3 regions of the Desulfobotulus pelophilus genome follow, and region 2 is predicted to be linked to each of the others. Evidence: predicted binding sites of a transcription regulator. Region 2 holds the regulator's gene; each other region holds the start of a gene.
What was found. The regulator sigma-54, encoded in region 2, starts transcription at its own class of promoters, with help from an activator protein. The targets are predictions, from matches to a motif close to TNTGGCACANTTTCTGCTNT.
Positions count from the first base shown of each region.

Region 1 (2,269 bases), on a different contig from region 2:
CACCCGGATTGAGTCTGCTCTCGGGAGGGCGGACCTCATCGCCCGTAGAAAGGATGGCTATCACGGGTTTTTTAAAAACCCTGACCGCGGTGAAACCAGATCCTGCCAGAAATCCCAGGTCCTGGGGTCGCAGCCGTTTTCCCTGTGCAAGGAGCAGCTGCCCCGGACGGGCATCGTCTCCTTTACGGATGACGTGGGTACCCGGTGCAACGGATTTGTGAATTTCCGCAAGGCTGTCGTCAATGGGGGTGGTATCTTCAATCATGACTACGCTGTCTGCGCCCTGGGGAAGCATGGCTCCTGTGGCGATGGCCGCTGCCTGCCCCGGTCCTATGGAAAAGGGTGGGTGGTCGCCTGTTTTAATGCGTCCTACAAGGGTGAAGAGAGGGGAGGCACTTTCCGAGGCACCAAACGTATCTTTTGCGCGGAGGGCAAAGCCGTCCCGTGTGGAGCGGTCAAAGCCGGGAACATCTTCTCCGGCCACCGCACTTTCGGCAAGAATGCGATGCAGAGCTTCGGATACGGGCTGCTTCTCGGTCTCCATGGTAGGGAAGAGGGAGATAAGCCTCAGGGCTTCATCAAGGGAAATAACGGAAAAGAAGGCTGGTGTCATAGAATCTCCGGAAGCAGGGGACATCCGCAGCAGGGGGTATGCGGAGCGGGGCTGTAAGGGGTTTCCGTCGGGTACGTTTGCAAGAGACAGGGCAATCCCGGCTTCAGGTTTTCTTCTACAGTCGGCATAAAAAGTCAAGGGAGAGCCTTACGCCCAGCCCCATATTACCGGTAAAAAAGAAAGAAGGAGAAGGTTCGTTTGGATAGTCATGTGCGGTAATCATGGCTGAAGAGAGGGCTTTTGAACCATGAATCATCAGAATTAAAAAATGAGACTCCGGCAGTTTCAGGACTGCCGGAGTTGGTTCAGGAGGGGGACCGGACGAGGAGTCTCCGGTCTCTCAGGTGACGGGAGGAAAGAAGCGGATTGAGCAGGAGGTGCTGTGGGATAGCATTATAAAATGTGTAAAGGTCATGGTAATCAACGGCAACTGTTTCAGTGATACAGCTTTTTCTGAAGCCAGTCTTTAACTTCACCTTCCAGTGCATAGACTCCTCTGTTGTGGCCTATGGATTCAAGAAAGGTTTCTTTCAGTCCCGGAGGCAGGGGGATTCTGGCAAGTTCAACGGCTTCTTCCGAGTTTCTTCGTATGAGATAAATCACCGGTGTATCTTCCCAGGTATTGACCGTAAAATAAAAGGATTTATCGTGTTTGCCCCGTACGGAATAGCGCAGGCCTCCCGGCTTCCATATGCCACCCCACTCCAGATAGAGGTTTACGGCATCTTCGGGGGTGAGTTCCCAGTCTATTTCATTGAGAAGATGTAAATTGTTTTTCAGTTCTTCTATGGCCAGCATAAGCATTCCCTCCTTTCGGGGTGAGCTTGTTTCGTCTTCTGTCTGCGTTTAATCATAATGCATATTCAGTGCCAGAGCTTGAGGCGTCTCTGTTTTTATTGATTTTACAGGTTTTTGTCTTGAAATGCTTTTTGAGCTCCCGATTTATTGCCCATAAAAGTGTGCCGCGGACAACACTGTATCATATGGTATCTTGATACAGTGCTTTTTTCTTGTTATTTCAAAAGCAAACTCCTGATAAGAGCATTTATTCACTCTGCGCGTCACAGATGGTCGGTGAGAAAAAAACAGTGAGAAAAGGATGGCTTCCGCAGAGAAGAAGCCCCATCACCCTTGTGGCTGGTAAGAGACATTGCTGTGGCATGAATCATGAATAGGTGAAAAAACAAAAAGTACTGACTGGATGTTGCAAGTCGGCAGAGGCGTGTTACAGTATTCCAATACAGTCAGCCCCAGAGCGGCGCTTGGAGACCAATGGTGAAAGCCTGTAATGAAAACATAGAAAAAACCCTTGTACTGGCTGATCAGATGCTGGCCCTTGCGGATAAGGGAGATGAGGAACGCGAAGATGTCGGCTGTGGTGTACTCTATGGTATACTCAGAGACACGGGCTACAGGCTGAAGCAGCTTGCGGAAAAGGAAAAAGCATCCCATATGTTCAAGGGAAGCTGGCCGGACTGAGGGGATGGATACTTGTTTTTTATGGCATCACACAGTAAATAGTAATAACAACGGAATCGGAAAAGGAGTGTATGCATGGTTGCAAGGCTTGATGTTTACAGATGTGAGGTTTGTGGGAATGTGGTAGAAGTTATGCATGGCGGTAAGGGAGATCTTGTATGCTGCGGTCAGCTCATG
Region 1 covers NZ_JAPFPW010000003.1:95,237-97,505, forward strand. The annotation lists gene OOT00_RS04100 (molybdopterin molybdotransferase MoeA) at 1-613, opposite strand, end outside; gene OOT00_RS04105 (DVU0772 family protein) at 1,049-1,411, opposite strand; gene OOT00_RS04110 (hypothetical protein) at 1,886-2,092, shown strand; gene OOT00_RS04115 (desulfoferrodoxin) at 2,168-2,269, shown strand, end outside.
Region 1: a site for sigma-54 is predicted at 1,468-1,487, ahead of OOT00_RS04105 (DVU0772 family protein). Genes of this name have one in related genera too.

Region 2 (2,269 bases):
GTTATGCGCACTTCTGCAATGTGACGGATTTTTTCCACGGATAAAACTACCTGTGCCTCTGCCGGGCTGTCAAATTGTTTATCCAGCCGGGCAAGCTTGCTGGCGGCGTAGTCTTTGAGTGCTTCCGAGGGTTCGATGTTTTTGAAGGTCACTGCTGTCTTCATGATGGGCCTCCCTGGTGGGTTTGGTTCGAAGTCCTCTATGGCTGTCCTGCCGCTGCCGGATATGGTTTCTGCGGCAGGATCAATGCTGTTTGCGACTGATATGACTCAGTACTGTCTGCGTTTGCTGGAGGGAAGAATTTTTAGAATTTCCCTGTATTTGGCAATGGTTCTTCTGGCAATGCGGATATTATGATCCTTTTCAAGAATGGCTGCTAGTTTCAGATCGCTGTAAGGATTTTGCGGATGTTCGCTTTCCACCAGCTGCTTGATTTTTTCAAGGACGCTGGCCGATGCGAGGGCTTCTCCCTCAACTCTGTTTATGGAGCTGTTGAAAAAATACTTGAGCTCAAAAAGACCCTGTGGTGTGTAGGCATATTTGTTGGTTGTAACCCGACTGATGGTGGATTCATGCATTTGTATGTCCTGGGCTACATCCCTCAGTACCATGGGCTTTAAATGGGTAATGCCTTTTTCAAAGAAGTCCCTCTGAAAGCGTACAATGCTTTCCATTACATTATAGATGGTTTTCTGGCGCTGCTGGATACTTTTGATCAGCCACGAGGCGGAGCGCATTTTTTCCTGAAGATAATCTTTGGTTTCCCCGGATATTTTTTCGCCGGTGCGCATGGCTTTTTTATAATATGGGTTGATATGCAGCCTTGGCAAACCATCATCATTCAGGGTTATAATGAAGTCATCATTCTGTCTGTATACATAGATATCCGGTGTAATATAAACCGGGGCTTCATTATGATACTCCCGGCCGGGTTTGGGTTCCAGCGACCGAATGACGGCGACGGCAGCAATAATGGTTTCTATGGGAAGCTTCAGGCTTTTGGCAATGGCTTTAAAATTTTTGTTCTCAAGATGCTTGAGATGTTGGGAGATGATTTTTTCAACAATTTCTGAGTGGATGCCGAGTCGTTCTGTCTGCAGCAGCAGGCATTCCTTAAGGTTACGGGCTCCTACGCCTGCAGGGTCAAAGGACTGGACAAGGGAGAGGGTTTTGCCGACCTTTGCTTCGGGACAGTTGCATACCTCAATGATTTCTTCCAGGGTGGCATCGAGATAGCCGTCTGTGTTGATGTTTCCGATGATGAGGCTGGCAATCTGCTGGGTACGGATATCGGTTTCCGCCATGGAAAGCTGCCAGAGCAGATGTTCATGCAGGCTCTCCTTGCCGGAAACAAAATTCTCGTAGCGTGGGCCGTCTTTTTCCTCGGATTCAAAGTGAACCCTGCCGGCACTGCTGTACTCATCCAGATAGCTGTCCCAGTCGGTTTCAGGACTGACGGTTTCCCCGATTTCCACTTCCTTGAGACCCTCTTCCGTAGCAGGAGATTCCGGGGTTTCCGGGGTCTCCGGCTCAGGGGCTTCCATGCGTTCCTCAAGGGCAGGGTTTTGTTCCAGTTCCTGCTGGATGGCATCCACAAGTTCAAGCCGGGAAAGCTGTAGCAGTTTGATGGCCTGCTGCAGCTGGGGTGTCATGACAAGTTGCTGGGTCAGTTTAAGCTGTTGTCGGAGTTCTATGGCCATTTTATAACCGGAATCCGTCTCCTAAGTAGTTTTTTCGGGCTACGGGACTGGAAGCAATGGCTTCGGGCGAGCCCGACTCCACAACTTTACCGGAATGCAGGATGAATGCTGTATCGCAGACCCCCAGAGTTTCCCGTACATTGTGATCAGATATAAGTACACCAATACCCCTCTGGGTCAGATAGGCAATGATGCCCTGGATGTCGCTGACAGCCATGGGGTCCACGCCTGCAAAGGGCTCATCCAGAAGAACAAAGGCCGGATCTGTGGAGAGGACCCGGGCAATTTCAAGCCTTCTGCGTTCTCCGCCGGAAAGGACCGTTGCTGGCTGGGTAGCCAGGTGGCGTATGCCGAGTTCGTCCAGCAGAGAATCTGCTTTCTGGTTGCGTTCCCATCGGCCCATGTTAAGATTTTCAAGGATGATGAGAATATTATCCCTTACAGAAAGCTTCCTGAATATGGATGCCTCCTGAGGCAGGTAGCCGATTCCGTACCGCGCCCGCATGTACATGGGATAGTCTGTCAGATCCTTATCGTCAAGGAAAACCCTGCCGCCATCGGGTCTGATG
Region 2 covers NZ_JAPFPW010000002.1:38,134-40,402, forward strand. The annotation lists gene hpf (ribosome hibernation-promoting factor, HPF/YfiA family) at 1-164, opposite strand, end outside; gene rpoN (RNA polymerase factor sigma-54) at 270-1,700, opposite strand; gene lptB (LPS export ABC transporter ATP-binding protein) at 1,702-2,269, opposite strand, start outside.

Region 3 (2,269 bases), on a different contig from region 2:
GGGAGCCAGCGTGGAAATTCTTTCCATGATGCCGGCCCTTACCTTTGGTGCGGCCCGGGCGGTAAATGAGAAGCTCTCCGTGGCCGCAGGGGCAAGGCTTATTTATGGTTATCAGTCCACACAGATTGATGTACAGTCCGCAGGTCTTTTCGGCAGCAAGGATACACTTTATGATGCGGAATGGTCGGCTCTGGGCGGGCTTCTCTTTGTGAGCGTCAATTATCAGCCCGTTGAAAGACTGAACCTTGCCTTCATGATCGAGTCCCTTGCTCCCATGGACTGGGAAGTGGATGTGAAAAAGGATCTTTCTCAGGGCAATTTCCTCTCTCAGGCCTCCGGTTATACGGATAAGAGAAGCTTTCGCTTTGATGAGCCCACTAAAATATTTCTGGGAGCAGACTATGCTCTCACGGACAGACTGAACATGAATGGTATGTTCATCCTGTACTTGCCCATGTGGGGGGAATACAAGAAACCAGCGCCGTCCACCTTTACCGGTCAGGTTTTTGTGCCGAATGAAATCAAGTATGATCTGGATCCGGGCTTTGAAATCGGTGTGGGTGGAGATTACAAAATTTCGGAGAATACAAGGTTCAGTGCGGGCATAGCCTACGCCTTCCTGAACTATGATGACAAGTATCAGTCGGAGGCCTTGTACAAGAATAATTTCATTAATCTGGGTACGGGTGTGCGGACCCGAGTGAACAATCACTTCACCATCGGTGTCGGTTATATGCGGAATGTGTATTTTGATGTGAAAAATACCGCAACGAGGGATCATGAGGGTAATTTTCATGAAACCACTTACAAAAGACCCGATGCCCATGTGCTGGCCTTCAGTCTTGAATATAGCTTCCGGTAGCCGTCCGCTTGCCTGTGTTCATGTCTGAGCCTCTTCCTCCGGGGATGAAGGGACAGCTTCGGCTGTCTCTTCTTTTTTTTTATCCTTCCTTTTTTCCGCAGGCTTACCTCTGGATGGGTGTGGTCGTTTTGTGCAGTGCTATGTTCATTTTGTGTATGGGCGGTGCGAAGTGCTACCCTTTCCCCTGAGGAAAGCATGCGCCTCTTTTTTATGAAAGTATAGTTTTTAATTTTAAATGTTTATCTGTGTTTTGCCTGCCGCTTCTGCCGTGCACATATTTTCTCTGGCACACATCCTGCTTAAGGCCCTGTTCCGGTTCCCCGTGAACAGGGAAACCCTTATTTTTACCCATCCTTCCGCAAGACCCGGGTCTTACAATATTTTAAGGCCCCGCCATAAAGGAGAAAAAAAGCCCATGCAGAGAATACTGGATTGCCGCCTTCCCCTGCTTGCCTGTCTGCCCCAGAAAGTTTTCAACCTCCGTTACATGGAAAGCCTGCACAGGGCAGGGGGCCTTCCGGTTCTGGATGCGGAGTTCATGGACACAGAAGCCGTTCTTGGGGCAGGCAGGACGCTGGATGAAAAAAATATCCTCTTTGCCATCCGGGTTCCCCTTTCCCGAAAAGACCTTCTGGAAAAGCTTAAAAAAAATCCCCCCCGATATCTGGAAGCCCTCATTTTTTCCTATGATTTTGAGGATGCCTTAAAGAATCTGGATCTGAAAGCCTGGCCGGTCAAGCGCCTTCTGGAGCTGAAACACACGGGCCATGGCCCGGAGCTTTCCCGCATGGGCGTTCATGGGCTGGTGCTGAAGGGCCTTGAGGCCGGAGGTTCCGTTTCCCGCCACACGGCTCTCATTCTCATGCAGGAGTATCTGGAAACAAGTGATCTTCCCCTTTTCATCCACGGGGGTGTGGGCATGCACACGGCAGCGGGGTTTTTCAGTGCAGGAGCCAGCGGCCTTGTGCTGGATGCCCAGCTCTGGCTTTGCCGGGAATCCCCCCTTGGAGAGAATTTCCGCAAACTTCTGAACGGCATTGAGGATCTTGACACCCTGCTGCTGGAAGGCCCGGAAGGCTCCCGTTACCGCTTTTTTGCAAGGCTCGGCACCCGTTTGGCCCAGGATCTGAAAAAACTGGAGCCCCGCTTTGTGCTGGGTGCGGATCAAAAAAGCGAAGAAGCCCGCATCCTTTCTGAAACCCTGAAGGAAAAAATGGCGGATCTTTCCGATGGGGCTGCGGAAAGTGTGCAGAGTCTTTTCTATCTGGGTCAGGATGCCGTGTTCGCAAGGCATTTCCTTCGCAGGGGCGAGGGTGTGGAAGCCATGATCCACGGGCTTTTTGAGGAAGTGAGAAAAAGCCTTGCCGTTCTGGAAACGGCCGACCCCTTACGGGCCGGAACCCCCCT
Region 3 covers NZ_JAPFPW010000025.1:12,280-14,548, reverse strand. The annotation lists gene OOT00_RS14630 (OmpP1/FadL family transporter) at 1-862, shown strand, start outside; gene OOT00_RS14625 (type I polyketide synthase) at 1,278-2,269, shown strand, end outside.
Region 3: a site for sigma-54 is predicted at 1,145-1,164, ahead of OOT00_RS14625 (type I polyketide synthase). Genes of this name have one in related genera too.